DNA from 4 places in the Ensifer sp. Root31 genome. Region 1 is predicted to be linked to each of the others. Evidence: riboswitches for the same ligand, from Rfam matches in the RefSeq annotation. Region 1 holds a riboswitch; each other region holds the start of a gene.
The links. Region 1 has a riboswitch for cobalamin ahead of bluB (5,6-dimethylbenzimidazole synthase). Riboswitches for the same ligand answer to the same signal wherever they lie in the genome.
Positions count from the first base shown of each region.

Region 2: it holds a riboswitch for cobalamin, as region 1 does, so the genes downstream of both, nrdH (glutaredoxin-like protein NrdH) here and bluB (5,6-dimethylbenzimidazole synthase) in region 1, are expected to answer to the same signal.
Region 3: it holds a riboswitch for cobalamin, as region 1 does, so the genes downstream of both, metE (5-methyltetrahydropteroyltriglutamate--homocysteine S-methyltransferase) here and bluB (5,6-dimethylbenzimidazole synthase) in region 1, are expected to answer to the same signal.
Region 4: it holds a riboswitch for cobalamin, as region 1 does, so the genes downstream of both, ASD00_RS09530 (DUF1636 domain-containing protein) here and bluB (5,6-dimethylbenzimidazole synthase) in region 1, are expected to answer to the same signal.

Region 1 covers NZ_LMCO01000023.1:179,347-184,999, reverse strand. The annotation lists gene ASD00_RS20945 (LacI family DNA-binding transcriptional regulator) at 1-585, opposite strand, end outside; gene ASD00_RS20940 (phytanoyl-CoA dioxygenase family protein) at 686-1,879, shown strand; gene ASD00_RS20935 (SDR family oxidoreductase) at 1,971-2,792, shown strand; cobalamin riboswitch at 2,870-3,079, shown strand; gene bluB (5,6-dimethylbenzimidazole synthase) at 3,124-3,915, shown strand; gene ASD00_RS20925 (DUF2865 domain-containing protein) at 3,824-4,894, opposite strand; gene ASD00_RS20920 (acyl-homoserine-lactone synthase) at 5,082-5,653, opposite strand, start outside.
Region 2 covers NZ_LMCO01000034.1:167,666-173,318, reverse strand. The annotation lists gene ASD00_RS25370 (multidrug effflux MFS transporter) at 1-185, shown strand, start outside; gene nrdF (class 1b ribonucleoside-diphosphate reductase subunit beta) at 289-1,278, opposite strand; gene nrdE (class 1b ribonucleoside-diphosphate reductase subunit alpha) at 1,295-3,448, opposite strand; gene nrdI (class Ib ribonucleoside-diphosphate reductase assembly flavoprotein NrdI) at 3,418-3,834, opposite strand; gene nrdH (glutaredoxin-like protein NrdH) at 3,852-4,073, opposite strand; cobalamin riboswitch at 4,375-4,601, opposite strand; gene ASD00_RS41930 (hotdog domain-containing protein) at 4,753-5,496, opposite strand; partial or broken gene metE (5-methyltetrahydropteroyltriglutamate--homocysteine S-methyltransferase) at 5,551-5,653, opposite strand, start outside.
Region 3 covers NZ_LMCO01000034.1:161,181-166,833, forward strand. The annotation lists gene ASD00_RS25315 (PotD/PotF family extracellular solute-binding protein) at 1-50, shown strand, start outside; partial or broken gene ASD00_RS25320 (ABC transporter permease) at 224-1,054, shown strand; gene ASD00_RS25325 (ABC transporter permease) at 1,056-1,877, shown strand; gene ASD00_RS25330 (aspartate/glutamate racemase family protein) at 1,883-2,620, shown strand; gene ASD00_RS25335 (LysR substrate-binding domain-containing protein) at 2,578-3,522, opposite strand; cobalamin riboswitch at 3,985-4,205, shown strand; partial or broken gene metE (5-methyltetrahydropteroyltriglutamate--homocysteine S-methyltransferase) at 4,303-5,653, shown strand, end outside.
Region 4 covers NZ_LMCO01000007.1:126,993-132,645, forward strand. The annotation lists gene ASD00_RS09505 (SLC13 family permease) at 1-156, shown strand, start outside; gene ASD00_RS09510 (NADP-dependent oxidoreductase) at 213-1,214, opposite strand; gene ASD00_RS09515 (oxidoreductase) at 1,273-2,088, opposite strand; gene ASD00_RS09520 (helix-turn-helix domain-containing protein) at 2,178-2,609, shown strand; gene ASD00_RS09525 (DUF1330 domain-containing protein) at 2,942-3,235, opposite strand; cobalamin riboswitch at 3,423-3,639, shown strand; gene ASD00_RS09530 (DUF1636 domain-containing protein) at 3,747-4,160, shown strand; gene ASD00_RS09535 (ABC transporter ATP-binding protein) at 4,183-4,989, shown strand; gene ASD00_RS09540 (ABC transporter substrate-binding protein) at 4,986-5,653, shown strand, end outside.

The DNA of each region.
Region 1 (5,653 bases):
GCTGCTCGAAATCGTCACGAGCACGGTTGCTGCCTGCCCGGCGAACCGTTCGCCCACGAGATAGGCCGCCGTCTCGCCGGCCGCGCGGTTGTCGGCCCCGGCATAGGCGGTGCGCGCCGAGTTCGGCAGATCGGTGACAAGCGCGACGACCGCAATTCCCGCCTGTTCGAGGCGGGCGACGGCGCCAACGATTTCGGGCACATCAGGTGCCTTCAACACGACGCCGTCGGTCCCACGCAGGCGGACGCGGTCGAGCAGCTGCGCGATGTCGTGCGGCCGCATGATCTCGGCAAAATGGAACCGGCAGCGAAACGTGGTCGGCATGAAGGTCGGCGCCTCGGTTTCGAACGCCTGCCTGACCGCCTCGGTGAAGCGCTCCGGCGCCTCCATCACGATATCGATCGCGCGCTTCTGGCCTTGCATCTCCGATCCCGATTGCTGCTTCTCCAGCTCGCGGATGGCGGCTCGCACGCGGGCTGCCGTCTGCCGGCGCACGCCGGGACGTTCATTCAGGACGCGGTCGACGGTCGCGGTGCTGAGTCCCGCCTGAAAGGCGATATCCTTGACCAGAAACGGATGTGCCAACGACGAACTCTCCTGATGGTTTTTTGATGGATTCCTGCTCTATATCACGATCTCACGCCGCCTATAGTCGGGACATCGAAAGTTTCTGAGGAGGAACGAGATGAAGACCGACAACAGGGCGCGCCAGCGCCTCGACCGTGTGTGGCTGAGCGAGGATGCCTGCGACATCGAGGCGTTCCGTGCGGAGGTGGAGCGGCAGACGAACCTTGCTGATTATCCACACGCGCTCGCCTGCGAGAAAAATGTGCTGATCTATGACAGCGCCAGCCTGGTTGCCGCCTGCGCCACGACCGAGGGGCGCCGCGCTGCCCTGGCCGAAATCTGCGAGGTGCTGGCAACCGGGCCCGGGGTGGCGGTGTTCAAGCACGCCTATGCCGACACATCAGTCATCGATGCGGCCAGCGGCATCTTTGACGCCATCATCGACGAGCAACACCGCACCAACAGTGGCGGCGGCGACCACTTTGCCAAGCCCGGCGCTAACGACAGGATCTGGAATTCGCTCGAAAAACACTGCCTGAAAAGCCCTGAGAACTTTGCCGCCTATTACGCCAACGCCATCATCGCGCTCGTCAGCGAAGCCTGGCTTGGTCCGAACTACCAGCTGACGGCGCAGGTCAATCGCGTCAATCCCGGCGGCGCGTCGCAGGCGGCCCATCGCGACTATCATCTGGGATTCCAGACCTCTGATGTCATCGAGCAGTATCCTGTTCATGTGCACAGGCTGTCGCCGGTGCTGACGTTGCAAGGTGCCGTTGCCCATTGCGACATGCCGATCGAGAGCGGTCCAACGCTTTTCCTTCCCTATAGCCAGACCTACGTGCCCGGCTATCTCGCGTTGAAACGTCCGGAGTTCCGGGCCTATTTCGACCAGCATCACGTGCAGCTGCCGTTGGAAAAGGGCGATGTCGTCTTCTTCAACCCGGCTCTCTTCCATGCGGCCGGCAGCAATCATTCGACTGATATCAAGCGCGTCGCCAACCTGCTCCAGGTCTCCTCGGCCTTCGGGAGGGCGATGGAGACCGTCGATCGCGCCAGGATGAGTGCAGCCCTCTACCCGGCGCTGACCGCACTCGTGGCATCCGGCACGCTTTCGGCCGATGAGGCGGCCAATGCGATTGCGTCCTGTGCCGAGGGCTATTCCTTCCCGACCAATCTCGATCGCGATCCGCCGCTGGGCGGTCTCGCGCCGAAGACCCAGGCGCAACTGATGCATGAGGCGCTGGCAGGCAGGTGGAGCGATGCGGATTTCAGAAGCGCGCTTGGCGAGCAGGCACAGCGCAAGCTGAGCTGAACGGCAGAATCGATCTTTCCGGTCCCCGGCGTTCTGCGGCGGGGGCCGGTCGCCCTGTTTTCATCTCACTTTCAATTCTGGGAGGACTTTCATGACCGAGCAATATGGCCGTCTCGACGGCAAGATCGCCATCGTCACCGGCGGGACGCAGGGGCTGGGCGCAACGATCGCCAACCTGTTTGCGGAACGTGGGGCTAAAGGTGTCGTCATCTGTGGACGCAACGTTGCCAAGGGCGAAGCGAAGGCCGAGCAGATCCGCAAGGCAACCGGCGCGCAGGTACTTTATGTCGAGGCAGACCTCGAAAAGGTCGAGGACGCGCGCAAGGTCGTCAGCGCCTGCGACGCCACATTCGGGCGCGTCGATGCGCTGGTCAATGCGGCGGCGATCACCGATCGCGGCACCATCCTGGACACCAGCCCCGAACTGTTCGACCGGATGTTCGCTGTCAATGTGCGCGCACCGTTCTTCCTGATGCAGGAAGCGGTAAAGCTGATGCGGCGGGAGGGCACGCAGGGCACCATCGTCAATATTGGCTCGATGTCGGCGATGGCCGGTCAGCCGTTTATCGCCGCCTATTGCTCGTCGAAGGGGGCGCTGGAGACGCTGACCAAGAACACCTCCTATGCGCTGCTGCGCAACCGCATTCGCGTCAATGGCCTCAATATCGGCTGGATGGCGTCCGAAGGGGAAGACCGCATCCAGCGCGAATTTCATGGGGCGGCAGACGACTGGCTCGAAAAGGCGGCCGCCAGCCAACCCTTCGGTCGGCTTGTCGACCCCAAGGAAGTCGCGCGTGCCTGCGCCTATCTCTCGTCGGATGAGTCCGGCCTGATGACGGGGTCGGTCATCTGCTTCGACCAGTCGGTGTGGGGCGGCTATGACGGCTCGCCGCATCCGGTCGCGCCGCTCTGACATCTGACGCTGTCGCGAGGCCCTGTGGAGTGACCGGCAAGCGACGCCGGACTTGCTTGTCATTCCCTGTGGGCTGTGCCCTTATGACGCCGTCAGGTGCCCGCAACGCGGGAGAATCGGGAATCCGGTGTTATTCCGGAACGTGCCCAACGCTGTGACGGGGACGACTGCCTCTAGGGATTTTGAGCTTGCTCAAGATCTTGCCACTGGATCTTCATGTGATCTGGGAAGGTGAGGCGGCCGGTTGATCCGAAGTCAGAAGACCGGCCTGGCAAGATAGACCGATATCCGCGCGGACGGCGGAAGGTTGTGCATTGTTGGGGATCGAACGATGCTGACTGACGCTAATGGCGGCCTTGCGGCTGCAGAGGCCTTTTCATCCGACGAGCGCGAAGCCGTCTATCGAGCCATCGAAACGCGCCGGGACGTGCGGGATCAGTTCCTGGCCGAACCCTTGCCTGACGATGTGGTGATGCGCCTGCTCAATGCTGCGCACCGGGCGCCATCGGTGGGTTTCATGCAACCGTGGAATTTCGTCGTGGTCCGGCAGGCCGAAACCCGCGAGCGGGTATGGCAGGCCTTTTCCCGCGCCAACGACGAAGCGGCATTGATGTTCGATGGCGACCGCCAAGCGAAATACCGCTCCCTGAAGCTGGAGGGGATCCGCAAGGCACCCTTGAGCATCTGCGTCACCTGCGACCGCACGCGCGGTGGAGCGGTCGTTCTCGGGCGCACCCATAACCCGCAGATGGATCTCTATTCCACCGTCTGTGCCGTGCAGAACCTCTGGCTTGCGGCGCGCGCCGAAGGCGTTGGTGTCGGCTGGGTCAGTATCTTTCATGAAAATGAGATCAAGGCGATCCTCGGCATTCCCGATCATGTCGTGATCGTCGCCTGGCTTTGCCTCGGATATGTCGATCGCCTTTACCAGGAGCCGGAACTTGCGGTTAAGGGCTGGCGCCAGCGGCTGCCGCTGGAGGAGCTGGTGTTCGAGGAAGGCTGGGGAACCTGCCGAAAGGCAGACGCTGCGATCAGTTGCTCTGAACCGGCTGGTAGCCCGGACCCTTCGGATGGCGAAGGTCGATCGACGTTTCCTCCTGGGGAAGGAACGTCGGCCCGATGACCCGCACCTTGCTCTTGGCGGGATCGTAGGGGCGCTCCTCCGCAGCCGCCTTGGCGGTAGGGGCGGCCGCTTCCTTCTTGCCCTCGATGACGATGATCGACGATTCGCTGTTGCCAGTGTTGCCACTGGAAGCCTTGGGCGTCGTCGCGATCTTTGGAATCTGGCAACCGCAAATGCCCGGCTTGCCGACGCCGCGCGTCCGATAGGCAAAGGCGTTTGGCAGTTCTTTATAGGGGCGTCCCGTCGAGGCGGAGACCATCTGGTCGCTCTCCTCGGTCGCCAGGTCGTGGAAAAATAGTTCTGTTTCGGCACCCGGGCAGCGGGCGCGGCAGGCCTGCTCGTCGCGGGCGAAGTCCACAGGGCTTGCCTCGGACGAGATCGGGAAGAAGGCGCCATCGCAAGTGCGCACGCACATGGTGCGAAGCGTGCCGGAATAGACGCCGCTTTCCGGCGGGTAGGTGCCCATTTCGCCGTCCCGCAGCATTGGTCCGTAGCTTTCGTCCGGCGGCAGATCGCGCAGGATGTTGCGGTACGTTTCCGGCTCGTCCGGGTCGGCGGTCGCAAATTCCTCGCTGCCACCATAGCAACCGTTGATCTCGAGGGCGGCGAGGATGCGCCGGCGCGTATCGTCTCCATCGCCTGACATCAGCTGCTGGCGCTCCGATTTGAGGATGCGCAGATTGTCTTCCATCTCGGCGATCAGACTGTTGATGTCTGTGCAGATATCCGGGTCGCCGCCGTTGAAGACGACGACGCTGCCTGTGCCGCAGCCGGCGCGTCGGCGATCGTTGCGCGCCCGGCGCAATTCGATGTTCTGTCGGGAAATCGCGCTCGCATAATCGCGGGTATCGGCCGTAGTTTCGATGGCGGCGGGCAGTTCGGCGAGCCGAGTGTTCAGGCGGTCGCACACGCTGGAGGCCAGCGCCTGATCGGCAAGAACCAGAAGCAGCGGCAAGGTCGCCGCGGCTAGGGTTTTCATGTTCCGGAACACGGGCGAACGTCCATTCCTGCAACCGCACGGCGCCACCCTTGTTGTCCGGGTTCGGTCGCTGTCGGCACTTCCTGTTTCAGCCCTATCATAAGGCTTGTCGCCGCCGGTGCAACGACAAGCCTCGCATTGCGTTAACAGCTCCGTCCGGTGGGAGGAACGGAAGGAGCGTTAGAGATCAGGCGGCGCGTGCCGTCTCCAGCGACATCGGCCGTTCAAGAACCGTGCCTTCGATCGCCGCTACGGCCTTCATGGCGCTGAGCAGCGACGGCGTCACTTCCCAGGCGACCGCTACGGCATAGACCGAGCCGATCCGGTGCGGGTCAGCGATGCGCTCGCCGGGGCAACCCATGCGGCGGAACATCCGCTCGAGGAAGACATCGGTCACCGTGACGATATGGCTGATGCCGGAGGCCAGCCCGAGTTCGCCGACACCGCACATCAGTTCTGCGGCGGCGACGGTCACCTGGTTGGAGGCGCGGTCCTGAGAAATCTCCGGGTCGATGCAGAAGCGGCTCGATTCCCAGATCGAGGCGCTGCGGATCTCAGGGTTGTCGCCAAGCAGGATCGGGAACGTATCGTCCAGCATGTTGGGGCCGAGCGTCGGCAGCAATCTCAGCGATCCGCGCAGTTTTCCCGTCTCCGGCGAATAGGACAGAATATAGAGCGGATTCGACTTGTCGTAATTGTCGATCTCCCATTCCCCATCGGTCTGCACGTCCCATTTCAGGAAATCGTGGAAGACGCGCT
Region 2 (5,653 bases), on a different contig from region 1:
GCACGGCATCGGCGCTGATGGGGACGCTGCATTTTGTCACGGCGGCTGTCGCCATGATCGTTGCTGCCGTCTTCTTCAACGGAACGGCGCTTCCGATGGCCGCGGGCATTGCGATTTGCGCGGTCAGCGCGTTCCTGCTGACACAGGCAACCATCGGCCGCAGCCGTGTCGTGCCGGCGGAGTAACACCACCTCGCTTCGCGCAGTTGAAACAGGACGGCCGGTGAAGACCTTCTCGTCTTCACCGGCCGCTTTGCTATTGGCTCAGCAACGGAGTGCGGCGCGCTTGTCAGAAATCCCAGTCTTCGTCTTCGGTCGCAACCGCCTTGCCGATGACATAGGAGGAGCCTGACCCCGAAAAGAAGTCGTGGTTCTCGTCGGCATTCGGCGACAGCGCCGACAGGATTGCCGGATTGACCTTGCAGGCGTCGGCCGGAAACAGCGCCTCATAGCCGAGGTTCATCAGTGCCTTGTTGGCGTTGTAATGCAGGAACTTCTTCACGTCCTCGGTCAGGCCGACGCTGTCGTAAAGCGACTCGGTATATTTCGCCTCGTTGTCGTAGAGTTCGAGCAGCAGGTCGAAGGCGAAATCCTTCATCTCCTGCCGACGCTCGTCGCTTAACCGCTCCAGGCCCTTCTGGAACTTGTAGCCGATGTAATAGCCGTGCACCGCCTCGTCGCGAATGATGAGGCGGATCATGTCGGCGGTGTTGGTCAGCTTGGCGCGGCTCGACCAGTACATCGGCAGATAGAAGCCGGAGTAGAACAGGAAGCTCTCGAGGAAGACGCTGGCAATCTTGCGCTTCAACGGATCCGCTGTGCGATAGTGCTCGAGAATGAGCGCCGACTTCTTCTGGAGGTGTTCGTTCTCCTCCGACCAGCGATAGGCGTCGTCGACGTCAGGCGTCGAGCAAAGCGTCGAGAAGATCGAGGAATAGGAGCGGGCATGCACCGCCTCCATGAAGGAGATGTTGGAATAAACAGCTTCCTCATGCGGCGTGATCGAGTCCGCCATCAGCGTCGGCGCGCCGATGCTCGTCTGAATCGTGTCGAGCAGGGTCAGGCCGGTGAAAACGCGGATCGTCAGCTGCTGCTCTTCCGGCCGAAGTGCTGCCCAGGAGGGAATGTCGTTGGAGAGCGGCACCTTTTCCGGCAGCCAGAAATTGCCGGTGAGCCGGTTCCAGACCTCGAGGTCCTTGTCGTCCTCGATACGGTTCCAGTTGATGGCGCGCACGGCCCGCGGGCTCTTGGGCGCCTTGGTCTTCACTTGGATGTTCATCGTGTTCCCCGGAGTATCACAGTGCGCAGGAGACGCAGCCCTGCACTTCCGTGCCGGACAGTGCCATCTGACGAAGGCGGATGTAGTAGATCGTCTTGATGCCCTTCTTCCAGGCATGGATCTGCGCGCGGTTGATGTCGCGGGTCGTCGCCGTATCCTTGAAGAACAGCGTCAATGACAGGCCCTGGTCGACATGCTGGGTCGCCGCCGCATAGGTGTCGATGATCTTCTCCGGGCCGATCTCATAGGCATCTTGATAGTAGTCGAGATTGTCGTTGGTCATGAAGGCGGCCGGATAGTAGACACGGCCGATCTTGCCTTCCTTGCGGATCTCGATCTTCGAAACGATCGGGTGGATAGAGGAGGTCGAATGGTTGATGTAGGAGATTGAGCCGGTCGGCGGCACCGCCTGCAGGTTCTGGTTGTAGAGGCCGGAGGTGATCACCGCCCTCTTGAGTTCCAGCCAGTCTTCCTGCGTCGGGATCTGCACACCAGCGGTTTCAAACAGTTCGCGCACCCTCTCGGTTGCCGGCTTCCATTCCTGCTCGGTGTATTTGTCGAAATACTCGCCGGAGGCGTATTTCGAGTTCTCGAAGCCCTTGAAGCTCGACCCGCGTTCGACCGCGATGCGGTTCGAGGCGCGGATGGCGTGGTAGGTCACCGTGTAGAAATAGATATTGGTGAAGTCGATGCCTTCTTGCGAACCGTAATAGACGCGTTCGCGGGCGAGATAGCCGTGCAGGTTCATCTGGCCGAGGCCGATCGCATGGCTGTCGTCATTGCCCTTCTCGACGGAGGGAACCGAGGCGATATGGCTCATGTCGGAGACCGCGGTCAGCGCCCGGATCGATGTCTCGATCGTCTTGCCGAAATCGGACGAATCCATCGCGGCGGCGATATTCAGCGAGCCGAGATTGCAGGAGATGTCCTTGCCCAGGTGCTTGTAGGACAGGTCGTCATTGTACTCGCTGGCTTCGCTGACCTGGAGGATTTCTGAGCAGAGGTTGCTCATGGTGATGCGGCCGGCGATCGGGTTGGCGCGGTTCACCGTGTCTTCGAACATGATGTAGGGATAGCCCGACTCGAACTGGATTTCGGCCAGCACCTGGAAGAACTCGCGCGCCTTGATCTTCTTCTTGCGGATCCGGCTGTCGGCGACCATTTCCCGATATTTTTCCGTGACCGAGATGTCGGTGAAGGCAACGCCGTAGACGCGCTCCACGTCATAGGGCGAGAACAGGTACATGTCCTCGTTGTTCTTGGCGAGTTCGAAGGTGATGTCGGGAACGACGACGCCCAGCGACAGCGTCTTGATACGGATCTTCTCGTCGGCGTTCTCCCGCTTGGTGTCGAGGAAACGCATGATGTCGGGGTGGTGGGCGTTGAGATAGACGGCGCCGGCACCCTGGCGGGCGCCAAGCTGGTTGGCGTAGGAGAACGAATCCTCCAGCAGCTTCATCACGGGAATGATGCCGGACGACTGGTTTTCGATCTGCTTGATCGGGGCGCCGGCCTCGCGGATGTTGGTGAGCGACAGCGCCACGCCGCCGCCGCGCTTCGACAATTGTAGCGCCGAATTAATGCCGCGCGCGATCGATTCCATGTTGTCCTCGACCCTCAGCAGAAAGCAGGAGACGAGCTCGCCGCGCTGCTTTTTGCCGGCGTTGAGGAAGGTCGGGGTCGCCGGCTGGAAGCGACCGGAGATGATCTCGTCGACCATGTCGCGCGCCAGCGCCTCGTCGCCGCGCGCCAGCGTCAGCGCCACCATGCAGACCCGGTCCTCGTAGCGCTCGAGGTAGCGCTTCCCGTCGAAGGTCTTCAGCGTGTAGCTGGTGTAATATTTGAAGGCGCCGAGGAAGGTCGGGAAACGGAACTTCTTGTCATAGGCGTGATCGAACAGGTCGCGCACGAAGTTGAACGAATACTGGTCGAGAACCTCCTGCTCGTAGTAGCCCTCGGTGACGAGGTAATCGAGTTTTTCGCGCAGGTTATGGAAGAACACGGTGTTCTGGTTGACGTGCTGCAGGAAGTACTGCTTTGCCGCCAACCGGTCCTTGTCGAGCTGGATCCGGCCGTCCTCGTCATAGAGGTTCAGCATGGCGTTCAGCGCGTGGTAATCGAGCGCCGATTCCGTCGCCTTCAAGGGGCGTTCGAGTGTTGAGACGTCCAAAATCGTTCCATCCCGTTTTTGACATTGGCGACGTCCTCATCGGTTCCCAACAGTTCGAACCGGTAGAGATAGGGCACCTGGCACTTGGCCGAGATCACGTCGCCGGCGATCCCGTAGGTCGCGCCGAAATTGCTGTTGCCCGCGGCAATCACGCCGCGGATGTGGGAGCGGTTGTCCGCATCGTTGAGAAAGCGGATCACCTGTTTGGGCACGGCGCCCCGGCCGTCGTCGCCGCAATAGGTCGGGACGACGAGCACATAGGGTTCGTGCACGTCGAGCGGCGCGTCGGCCGCGCTGACGGGAATGCGTCTGGCGCGCAGGCCGAGCTTGCCGACGAAGCGATGGGTGTTTTCCGAGCGGGTGGAAAAATAGACGATCAGCCCCATCGCGCCGTACCTCGGCTTCAGGACAGTGCGCTGATCTTGTCGGGGCGGAAGCCTGCCCAGTGCTCCGGGCCGGCGATGACGACGGGAACCTGCATGTAGCCAAGGCCCTTGACCGTCTCGAACGCGTCCTGGTCGACCGAAATGTCGATCACCTCGTAATTGACGCCCTGGCGGTCGAGCGCGCGATAGGTTGCGGTGCACTGGACGCAGGCGGGCTTGCTGTAGACGGTGACGTTCATTTCTTCCTCGTTTGGTCGGCTGGATCTGGGCATGAAAAGGCATGCGGATACGCACAAGCGATCCGGCGAAATGCAGGACTGGCAGGATGACCGCTTGCTCGGGTCGAGAAGACCCGGGCGCGGTTGTTCGTCAGATTCGCGGCTTCCCGCGCCTCTTCATTGGCGAATGATAGGAATTCGATGACGCGGACATGACTTCACCCCGAAGTTGAAGACGGCGCTTCCGGGGAGACGTCGAGACGATCAGGCAGGTTTCATCCTGCCCCATGCACACCTCTGACCTCTCCGGACACCCCGCCCGTGGACGTTTATCGATCGAGGCAGGTCTCCTGGCTCACGGGTCGGTGCTTCTGTCCGGACCTTCCCGAAGCATCATGCTTCAGTGGCCGAATGCTGGACAGTTGCTCGCCGTTTACAGTTGCGGGGGCAGCCACGGCTTAGCCAAGCGAAATCGCTACGACGGCACCGTATTCCCATCTTCGCTCCCAATCCTTGCGAATCGGGAGAACCTCGAACACTAGATATAGTATATGTCGGGAAAATTGCGTCAATAGGTTCCATGTCGAAGCTACCTGGGAGGCGGACAATATTTTTTCGGGTGTGGATAGCGGGGAGTAAACGACAAGTGTCGGCGAAGCCTGTGGATGGAGAGCCGTCATTGACAGCTCTGCTGAAATCCTCAAGCCGCGAAGGCGGGAACAGGACGATTGTCCCCGTCGACTGCCACCATGATGAAGGCGCCATGGGCAGTCAGGGTCTGTTTCGCTCCCGTCAAATCCTCTGACCACAATTCGACATCGACCGTCGTCGAGCTCCGTCCGGTGCGCACAATCCTGGCGACAAGCTCGATGATCGAGCCAACGGTGATCCGGTGCTTGAAATCGATGCGCTGGCAGGAGGCGAGCACTGTCGTCTTGCGGCTCGCCCGTGTCGCCGCGCCGAAGGCGGCCTTGGTCATCTGCGCCAGCGCGTCGCCGCCAAACATGGCGCCGAAGCTGCTGGCCTGATCCGGAAAGACGATATCGACCATGCGCACGGCATCGTCTTTTGGCGCTCCGATCGCATCGGTGTCGAGAGAAGGCAACGACCAGCCGGCGCCCTTGCCCTCCGGCATCGCGACCATGGTGAACTGGCCGCGGGCGCACAGATCGCGGGTGCCGGCCGTCAGATCTTCCGCGATCATATCGACTTCGACGACCATCGAACGCCGCCCGACCCGGATCGGGCGGCCGCTGCAGCTGACGATATGGCCGATGTGGGCAGGGGCGTGGAAGTCGACGCGATCGCAGGAGGCGATGACGAAGGGAACGCGGCCGTGGCGCGTGGCGACGATGAAGGCGGTCCGGTCCATGAGTGCGAGGCCCGCACCGCCGAAGAGCGTGCCGTGGTGATTGGTGTCGCCGGGAAAGACGATGTCGATCAAGGTGGCGGGCGCCGGGGTTTCCCCCGGCGCCTTCTCGATATTGCTATCGTCCGTGTTGACGAGCGCCGGGCGAACTTCCTCCCACCGCCTTGTTTTCAGCCCACAATCCGGATTGACCCAGATCTGCGCCGGCGTCAGACCGTCGGTCGCCTGTTCG
Region 3 (5,653 bases), on a different contig from region 1:
ATGAGGATCGCTACATGATCAAGCGCTGGAACGAGTTCATCGCGGCTTGAGGCAGACGAAACGCCCTCGCTGCGGCGCGCCCTCGAATGGGGCCGCCCGCAGCGAGCGGAACCTGACGAGCAACGCGAGAGGATGAACAATGGCGGTAGTGGCAATTTCGCAGCCATCGGAGGCCTTGGCCGGTAGACCCAGCAGTGTCCGTGCTTGGCTGCAAAGGCTGGGCGCCTATCTGCAGGCGCTGCCGCTCATCCTCATTCTCGGGTTCTTCTTCGTGCTGCCGATCCTGACGGTTCTTGTCGTCAGCTTCTGGGACTACGACTTTGCCGGGCTTTATCCGGACTTCCTGACCATGAACTATGTCGACACGCTCGGTTCGTGGGTGACGTGGAAGACCTATCTCAACACGTTGAAATTCACCGCCCTCGTCTGGTGCCTCACACTCTTGATCGGCTTCTGGGTCGCCTATTTCCTCGCATTCCACGTGCGCACGACGACCATGCAGATGGTGCTCTTCCTCATCTGCACCGTGCCGTTTCTAACCTCGAACATCATCCGCATGATCTCCTGGATCCCGGTGCTTGGACGCAATGGCCTCGTCAATTCGACGCTGATCGACCTCGGCATCATTACGCAACCGATCGAGTGGCTGCTCTATTCCGATTTTGCTGTCGTGCTTGCCATGGTTCACCTCAATACGCTCTTCATGGTGACGCCGATCTTCAACACGCTGATGCGCATTGACCGTTCGCTGATCGAAGCGGCGCGCGACTGCGGCGCCAGCGGCCGGCAAGTGCTCTGGAACGTCATCCTGCCACTCGCCAAGCCCGGCATCGCCATCGGCTCGATCTTCGTCGTCACCCTCGTCATGGCCGACTTCTCGACGGTTCAAGTTATGTCGGGCGGACAGAGCGCTTCGGTCGCGCTGATGATGAAGAACCAGATGTCACTGCTGCAATATCCGGCTGCGGCCGCCAATGCGGTAGTGCTGCTGATCGTCGTGCTCCTGATGGTCGCCGCGATCCTTCGGGTCGTTGATATCCGAAAGGAACTCTGAGATGAACCATGAGCGGCGCACCCTTGAATTCTACCTGCTCGCGGGCTTCTTCGCCCTGTTCGTGCTGTTTCTCTACGGGCCGTTGTCGGCGGTGCTGATCCTGTCCTTTCAGGGGCCGAATGGCGGTCTCACATTTCCGTTGAACGGACTTTCGCTGCACTGGTTCTACAATCTCTTCGAGAAACAGGCGGTCGGCGACTTCGGCGCGTCCTTCCGCCGCTCATTCACGCTGGGACTGATGGTGATGGTGGTCAACGTCGTCGTGGCGCTCCTCGCCGGCCTTGCCTTTCGCCACCGCTTCAAGGGGGCGACGGCCCTCTTCTACCTGACCGTTGCCAGCCTGGTCGTGCCCTCGATCATCATCTCGCTCGGGATCGGTGTCGTCTTCCAGCAGTTTGGCCTGAAGCCCGCCTGGTATTCCTCCGGCTTCGGCGCACATCTTACCTGGACCCTACCCTTTGGCGTCTTGATCATGTTTGCCGTCTTCAACCGCTTTTCGCCGGCCTATGAAGAGGCGGCCCGCGATCTCGGCGCCACCCCGTGGCAGACGTTTCGGCATGTGGTGCTGCCGATGATAGCGCCGAGCCTGATCGGGGTCGGCCTCTTCGGCTTCACCCTTTCCTACGACGAGTTCGCCCGTACACTGATGACCTCGGGCAGCTACAACACCCTGCCATTGGAAATCTACGGAATGACCACCAATGTGACGACGCCGGTGCTTTACGCGCTGGGCACGGTCACGACGCTCTTCTCCTTCACCACCATCCTCGTCGCGCTTGCCGTCATTCTGACGCTTCGTCGGCGGCAGGTAAAAATGAGCTAGGTTCGATGCGCATTCTGATCGTCAATCCGAACACCACCCTATCCATGACCGAGAAGGCGGCGGCCGCAGCCCGCGCCGTCGCGGGCCCGAACACGGAGATCATCGCGAGGACGTCCAAGTCCGGACCGGCTTCGATCGAAGGCCACTATGATGGCGCGATCGCGCTTCCGGGCGTGCTCACCGAAATCCGGGACGGCGAAGCGGCAGGCGCCGACGCCGCCGTCATCGCATGCTTCGACGATACTGGTCTGGAAGCAGCCCGCGCGCTTGCCCGCATCCCCGTGGTCGGGCTTTGCGAATCCGCTGTGGCGACGGCCGCCATGCTTGCTCAGCGTTTCACCGTCGTGACCACACTCGAGCGGTCGCGTGTGCTTATCGAGAACCTGGTCATACGCTATGGGATGAGTGCCCGGACGAAGGTTCGCGCTGCGGACATCCCGGTGCTGCAGCTTGAGGACAAGGCTTCGCCCGCGTTGGCGAAGCTGCGATGCGAAATCGAGCTGGCGCTCGTTGAGGACGGCGCCGAGGGGATCGTGCTTGGCTGCGCCGGGATGGCCGATCTTGCGCGCGCACTTCAAGCCGAATACGGCGTTCCGGTCATTGATGGCGTATCGGCAGCCGTCAAGCAGGCCGAGGCGTTGGTGTCGCAAGGACTGACGACCAGCAAGCGCGGCTCCTATGCTCCGCCGCTCAGCAAATCCTATTCAGGTCTTATGAGCGCGCTCGCACCGATCTCGGCTTGAGACCGTACCGAGGGAAGCTCTCCGGCCACGGCGGCCAGCTGCGCGTTCGATGTGGCGGCTTCGGCAATGATCCACTCGCGAAACACCTGGATCTTGTTCTGCCGCCGGTGGCTTTGCGGATAGACCAGCCAATAGGCACGGCCATCCCTGACCACATGGTTGAACGGCCGGACGAGTTTTCCGCTGCGAAGCTCCTCAATCACAAAGGTGGAGACGACCATGGCAATGCCATGATCGAGCAATGTGGTGGCCACATCCATTGCCTGGACGTCGAAGATCAGCTCAGTGCCATTGCTGGCCGGCGGTTCCACGCCCGCTTCGGTCATCCAGCGCCGCCACCAGCTGGCGTTGCCGAAGCGCCTCACCGTGAGAACGTCGGCCGGATCCTTCAGCTGATGTTTTTCCAGGAACGTCGGCGTACAGACGGGCATGTATTCGATCGGGAAAAGAGGAAACACTTCATTGCCCGACCAGTCGCCGTTGCCGCTGCGCACCACGAGATCAATCGCATCGCGCTTGAAGTCGATCAGCTCCGTGGACATGTGCACGCGAATGCTGATGTTTGGATGGGCTGTCTGAAACGAGGCGAGCCTGGAACCAAGCCAACTTGAGACGACGGTTGGCAGTACCGAGATGTGCAGGTGATGCTCGGTCTTGTCGGCAATCTCGGAGAACGCCGTACCCAGTAGATCGAGCGCCTCGGTCACCTTCGGCGCAAGCTGCCGTCCGGCAGCCGTCAAGCGCACTTCCCGCGGCAGACGGACAAACAGCGGCGTGCCGGTGCGGTCCTCCAGCAGTCGGATTTGATAGCTGACAGCGGCTTGCGTCATGCCGAGCTCCTGCGCCGCGCGGGTGAAACTCAAGTGCCTGGCTGCGGCCTCGAACGCGCGCACCGCACTCATGGGGGGAATCTTGCTCATGAAGTGAGATAAGCATTCTTTATGGCAGCATGCGAGAAATCGCTTTGCGCGAAACCACCAAAATCCTCAATTTTCTCGCGAACACATCACCACAGAACTGAAGGGGTTAGCAATGCTTAGCGCACTGCGATCGATCATCCTCCACGTCTGGACTTCGGCCAAGAGAGCTGCCGACGCCACGACGACCATCGATACATTCAGCGAGTTCCAACTGAGGGACATCGGCCTGACGCGAGACAATGACAGCATCCGGGCGCGCGCGGGCGATGTTGCTGATCCGTGGCAGCACGTAGCGGGCTCTGATCCGGGCGGTGCCCTTTCGCCGCAGACGCCAAATGATGAAGTCGCGTCGCCGCCCTCGCGACAAGCTTTCGACCTCGGCCGAATGGAGAAAATAAAGACATAAACATTTCTTTATACGATTGACGCCGTCGACTTTGCGGGGCATTGTCGAACAATCGTGGTTCTGCGGCTCGTCTGACGACAGGCCGGAGCTAAGAGGGAATTCGGTGCGGCGCTGCAAGGCGCTCATGCCGGAGCTGCCCCCGCAACTGTAAGCGGCGAGCGGTCGTCCAATGATGTCACTGAGGGAGACGCCTCGGGAAGACGGGACGGTTCGTGTTGACCCGCAAGCCAGGAGACCTGCCGCGATAGATAACGTCCACGGGCGGGGTGTCCGATGTGTCGCCTTGACGAGCGAGCCAGTCTCGGTCGTGGATGCGTCGCATTCAAAGCCTTGCCCACAACCTTCGGGGTAAGGAAATGACCATCAAGACAGCCAATCTCGGCTTTCCACGTATCGGCAGCCACCGTGAACTGAAGTTCGCGCTGGAGCGTTATTGGGCCGGCAAGATCGAGAGACAGGACCTGCTCGACGTCGCCGCCAGGCTGCGGGCCGAAAACTGGGCCGCGCAAAAGGCGCGTGGGATCCAGATCATTCCATCGAACGACTTCTCGCTTTACGACCAGGTTCTCGACACATCAGTGCTGGTTGGTGCGGTGCCACCGGCCTATGGCTGGAAGGGCGGCCCGGTCGACCTCGACGCCTATTTCGCCATGGCGCGCGGTTCGACGACTGCCGCCTGCGCGTCCGGTTGCACGCATGGCGGGCCCGACGGGGGCAACCAGGCGCTGGAGATGACCAAGTGGTTCGACACGAACTACCACTACATGGTTCCGGAATTCGCGGAGGATCAGCGCTTCGAGCTGACGAGCAATGCGCCGCTTGACGCCTTCCTCGAAGCCAAGGCGCTCGGGCATGTCACCCGCCCTGTCGTCCTCGGCCCCGTCACCTTCCTGAAACTGGGCAAGGCGCTTGCCGGCGGATTCGACACCATCAATCTGATCGAGCGGCTGCTGCCTGTTTATACGAAGCTTCTCACCGAGCTTGGGGAAGCCGGCGTCGAATGGGTGCAGATCGACGAGCCATGCCTGGTGCTCGATCTCACTGAGCGGGAACGCCAGGCGCTGGCGCTGACCTACCAGACGTTCGCCTCGGAACTTCCGCAGTTGAAAATCATGCTCGCGACCTATTTCGGCGCGGTCAGTGACAACATGCCGACAGCCCTTTCGCTGCCGGTTGCCGGGCTGCATGTCGACCTCGTGCGGGCGCCGCAACAGCTCGACTTGCTACTTCAGACGGTACCGGCACAGCTTGTGCTGTCGCTCGGCGTCGTCGATGGCCGCAATGTGTGGCGTACCGATCTTGCCGGCCTCTTCCGCCGGCTGCAGCCGTTGATCGAGGCGCATGGCCGCGATCGTATCGAGCTTGCACCATCGTGCTCGCTGCTGCATGTGCCAATCGACCTCGATCTCGAACGAGCGCTCGATCCGGAGCTCGTCTCCTGGCTTGCCTTCGCCCTGCAGAAGCTGGACGAACTCAGCCTGCTTGCCCGCGCATTCGAGCCGGGCCTGGCCAATCCCGAGCAGGTCTTTGCAAAATCGATTGCTGCGGTCGAGGCACGGCTGACCTCGCTCAAGGTCCACGATCCACTCGTTGCCGGACGCTTGAAGAACCTGACGGCAGCAGACAGCCGCCGTCAATCGAGTTTTGCAACGCGCCGGCGGCGGCAGGAAGACAGGCTGGCACTGCCGCTCTTCTCGACGACGACGA
Region 4 (5,653 bases), on a different contig from region 1:
GATTTCCTGACCCCGATCGGCCACCAGTGCAACACGCTGGTCATGGGCCCGGGCGGCTACAAGTTCAGCGACTATCCGCGCCTCGGCCTGCCGCTTTCGGTGGTGATTGTCATCGTCAGTGTGCCGGCGCTGATCGCCGTCTGGCCGCTGCGCTAATCGCCTTCCTAAAGGTAGTTGCTTCCTCTAACGGCAATCGGACCGGACCCCAGACGTCACTTCACAGCGACGACGACTTTCCCCTTGGCACGCCCCGTTTCGACATAGTCCAGCGCCTCGTTGGTCCTCTCGAACGGGAAGACCCGATCCACTACCGGTCGTATGGCACCTGTGTCGATCAGGGAGGTGATCTGACCAAGCTGCCCACCGTTGGCCGTCATGAAGTGGAAGGAGTAGCTGATCCTTCGGCGCTTCGATTTTCTCCTGATGCCGAAACTCAGCAGGCGCATGACCTGTTGAAGCAGCCAGCCAGAACCGTTCTGCCGCGCGAAGTCCGGATCGGGCGGACCGGAAATCGAAATCAGCTTCCCGCCCGGCTTCAGAACAGCAAGGGATTTCTCCAGCGTTTCCCTCCCTAGGCTGTTCAGCACGACGTCATAGCCCTGCAGCACTTTCTCGAAGTCATCCTTCTTGTAGTCGACGACGACGTCTGCGCCGAGACTTTTCACAAGAGCGATATTTGGTGTGCTCGTGGTCGTCGCCACATATGCCCCAAGATGCTTGGCAAGCTGGATCGCGATCGCGCCCACACCACCGGAGCCGGCATGGATCAGGACCTTCTGTCCCTTTTGCAAGTTGGCCCGCTCGACAAGCACCTGCCATGCTGTCAGGGCAACAAGCGGAATGGATGCGGCCTCGTTCATACTCAGATTGTTCGGCTTCATCGCTACATCGGCCTCGTCCATGGCGATGTACTCTGCAAATGTCCCGATGCGATCCTGGGCCGGGCGTGCATAGACCTCGTCACCAGGCTTAAATCGCCGGACATTGGCCCCGACCCTGACCACCACGCCCGCTACATCGTTGCCCAGCACCAGTGGAAGGCGGTAGGGAAGGATGACCTTGAACTCTCCGTCCCTGATCTTATTGTCCAAGGGGTTCACGCCGGCGGCATGAATCTCAACCATGACATCGTTCTCACGCAACTCCGGCTGTGGGCCTTCGCCGAGCCGGAGAGCGCCGCCTTTCAGATAGCGATCGATCAGGAATGATTTCATCAGACTAACTTTCGTTTCTATGGTGAGCCGGCAGCGCCAGCAGTGCGGCGGCGACAGCTCAATCGGGAAGTCTGCTGAACTTCCGAAGGTTCTTGTCGACGATGGACTCGGGCAGGAAGCGACGCATGAAACGGACTTGTCCTGCAGCTTTTCCGGCGGTGTAGCGTCGTTTGGGCGATGCCGCATTGGCGGCCCTTACGACGGCTTCGGCGACCACCTCGGGTGCATCGCCCTTCGCGACGATGTCGCGCATCAGCCTCTCCGCGTCGGCGCGAACCGTGTCGTAAACGGCAAGCGGGCGGTCCGGTCGCGTGATGTTCTCTTCGAAGGATGTGCGGGTTACGCCGGGCTCGACAAGCACGATGCGGATGCCTTGCGTTCGCACTTCGTGGTCAAGAGACTCCGAATAGCCTTCGATGGCATGTTTGGTCGATGCGTAGAGCGCATTGTAGGGGGCGGGGATCAGCCCGAGTATGGAGCTGAGGTTGACGATCCGTCCTCGATGCTGCCGTCTCATCGTGGGCAGCACCGCATTTGTCATGCGTATGATGCCGAACACGTTTACGTCGAAGACGGCTTTCGCCTGTTTCGTCGTGGATTCCTCAGCGCCGCCGAGCAGTCCGATCCCGGCATTGTTGACAAGAAGATCAATCCGTCCTGCGCGACTTAGAACCTCGTCGACGGTTGTCTGCACCGATGCGTCATCGGTTACATCGCAGATCAGCATCGTGATCCCGTCCGGGGTATCGGGCATCGGCTTTCGGCTGGTACCGAAGACACGGTAGCCATCGTGCCGCAGCGCTCGTGCTGTCACCAACCCAATGCCTGAGGAAGCGCCCGTGACCAGGGCAATGCCGCGTTCTGTCTTGCTCATCGGCTTGTGCTTTCATTTTATCATGGAATATCGCTGAACATTCAGTTACTATTAAATTAGTAGTTAGTCACTATCAAAAAGATACTAACATGAAAAATCTGTCGAGCCAGCCATGCCTGATCGCCAGGAGCCTTGCGCTTGTGGGGGATGCCTGGAGCATGCTGATCATGCGAGATGCCCATGCGGGCCTGACCCGCTTCGATGATTTCCGCAAAAGTCTTGGTATCGCGCCGACGATGCTGACGGGGCGGCTTTCAGCGCTGACGGAGGAGGGGCTGCTGGAGAAACGCCGCTATTCCGATCGTCCGCCACGAGACGAATATGTCCTGACCGAAGCTGGCCAAGACTTCCTGCCGGTTCTGTTTGCCATCGGCGCGTGGGGACGCAAGCATCGCGGCGGGGGCGAGGTAACCCGGTTCTTCGACGCCGAGACCGGAACGGAGATCGATCCCGTCACCATCGACCGGGCGACCGGCGCTCCAGTCGGGACACGTCCCATTCGTATCGCCGCACCGGAATGAGGCACCCCAGGCAGATGAAGTATCGCCTGACAACGCCTCTTGAAATCGCTTCCAGCACAGAGTTGCCGGTCCGTTGGTCGAGCAATGTCTTATGACCGTCGCCGGCAAACGCTGATGCCAGATTAATAGGTCCGGTTGACAGTCGCGATCGATCGTCCTGATGGCGTGAGAAGTGCTCTGCCAATGTGCGTCGCAGGCATCATTCGTTAGCTTGTGTTGTATTATGATATTACATAACAGATGAATATGAAAATATGCCGCATGTTGATATGCCAATGCCGCACCTTTGCGGTAAACGTCGGAAGCTGCTGGAACAATGACGGCCCGACTGCTTAGGTGGCAACGCCTTCCAGCGTCATGATCCGCGTCTTGGCGCAGCGCTCTCGGATCGCCTTGAGGCGTTGATACGCCGGCGAGTTGTACCACTCGAGCAAGGAGTGCATGTCCGGGAACTCGACAATGACGAGCCGGTGCGGCTCCCAGTCTCCCTCGAGCACCCGGGTAGCGCCACCGCGCCCCAAATATCGGCCACCATAGCGCGCCTCCGTTGCCGGCACTTCCCGTATGTATTCTTCAAAGGCCGCGGCATCGGTGACCTCGACATCCGCAATCAGATAGGCGGCCATGGCAGATCTCCTTTTCCACACAGGCGCCATCGAAGGATACGCCCGTTGGTCGGTGCGGGCGAGTTGGTCAACATATTTTTGTGTTGAATAATGTTATGTTATCACATAACAAATGCGCATGAAAAAATGCGACATGTTGATAGGCCAAGGCCGTGCTGTCGCGGCGGTTGTCACCTCCGCCGAAGTGTGCGACGAAGGCTTTGATGGTGCTGCAACCGCGACAATGCGGAAGCGGCTGAAAAGGGAACACGGAGCGGACGACCCAAATGGGGCCGAAACCGTGGCTGCCCCCGCAACTGTGAGCGGAAAGCGCATTCACACCATGTCACTGGCGATCAGCCGGGAAGACGTGGATGCGCCGCGACCCGCGAGCCAGGAGACCTGCCATCGAACCGATCAACCACAACGGACGGGGTGTTCCGATGGAAAAGAACTGGTTTTTGCGCGACGGTCATCCGTCATCATGCCGCGTTGCCACATTCTCTCCGGACCAATCCGGAGGAGAAGAGACATGGCCAATCCGGTTTCCCGACAGCACACGATAACGGTCTGCACCGATTGCCGTTTCACCGGCGGCCCATGCCGTCCGGGAGCGGATCTGATCCAGCGGCTGAACCGCAGTATTGCCGCGCTCGGCGAGCCGCTCGACCGGGATTTCTCCATTACTGGGACGGTCTGCATGGCCGCGTGTACCAGGCCTTGCACCATCGCTTTCCAGGCAACCGGCAAGGCGACCTACCTCTTTGGCGATATCTCGCCCGAGGAGGATATCGATGATCTCGTCTCGTTCGCGACCACCTATGCCGGAAGGGGCGATGGCATGACGCGGGCGGCCGAGAGGCCGCGCGGGCTTAACGGCAAGACGCTGGCGCGCATCCCGGCAGCGATGCTGGTCTCCGAAGACATCGGCTGGCATTTCCAATGATGGCGCGGGGAGGGACGAGCCGATGAGCTGCACCGCGACAGGGGCCGGGCTTCGGGTCCACGCCCTGGATTGGGGACCGCGCCCGGACCTGCGGCTGGTCCGCGAGATCGACTTTGCCATTGCGCCCGGCAGCCGGCTTGCCATTCTCGGGCCGAACGGTGCCGGCAAGACCTCGCTGCTGCGCTGCCTCTATCGCTCGGCCCAGCCGATAGCGGGCGCAATCGAGGTCGATGGCGTCGACATCTGGGCGATGACGGCGCGCGAGGCGGCAAAGATCATTGCCGTCGTGCTGCAGGAAATGCCGAGCGACTTTCCCTTCAGCGTGCGCGACGTGGTGATGATGGGCCGCATCCCCCGGCGTGAGGGCATGAGCGGCTGGACCGCGAGGGACCGCGAGACGGTTGCGCACGCGCTCGAGCATCTCGATCTCACCCACCTTGCCGGGCGGCAATTCGCGACGCTTTCGGGCGGCGAGAAGCAGCGGGTGCTGATCGCCCGGGCGCTTGCCCAGCAGCCGCGCATCATCATTCTCGACGAGCCGACAAACCATCTCGATATCCGCCACCAGCTCGAAATCCTCGAGTTGTTGCAGACGCTGCAGCTGACGATCGTCACCACGCTGCACGACATCAACCTGGCAGCCGAGTTCGCGACCGATGTGGCGATCCTGACGGAGGGACGCATGACGGCCTTCGGCCCGCCCGAAGACGTGCTCAACCCACAAGCGCTTTCCGCCGCCTTCGGCGTCACCGCCACTGCCCACAACAATGCCGTTTCGAGCGGCGCACGCTTTTCCTTTTCACTTGCTCGACAGGAACTGATTTCATGAAGACCTTCATTGCCCATTCCGCCTTTGCCCTGCTGGTTCTGGCGGCAACGCCGGCGCTCGCCTATCCCGTGACCGTCAAGAGCTGCAACCGCGAGGTGACCTTCGATTCAGCACCGAAGCGCGCCGTTTCCAACGACGTCAACCTCACTGAAATGATGCTGGCTCTGAAATTGCAGGACCGCATGGTCGGCTATACCGGCGTATCCGGCTGGAAGACGCTGGACGAAAAGCTGCGCGAAGGCGTCAAGGCGCTGCCGGAGCTTTCGGAAAAATATCCGACCAAGGAAGTGCTGCTCAATGCCGACGCCGACTTCTACTTCGCCGGCTGGAACTACGGCATGAAGGTCGGGGGCGAGGTGACGCCGGAAACGCTCGAACCCTTCAAGATCAACGTCTATGAGCTGACCGAATCCTGCATTCACGTCATGGCCAAGGGCAAGCCTGTCATGGACGACATGTTCGTCGATATCCTCAATCTCGGCCGCATCTTCGGCGTCGAGGATCGGGCGCAGGCGCTGGTCGACGGTTATCGCCGCGATCTCGACAAGATCACTGCAGACACCGGCGGCATCGAACGCCCGACCCGCGTCTTCGTCTATGATTCCGGCGAGGAGAAGCCGTTCACGTCAGGCCGGTTCGGTATCCCGACGGCAATGATCGAGGC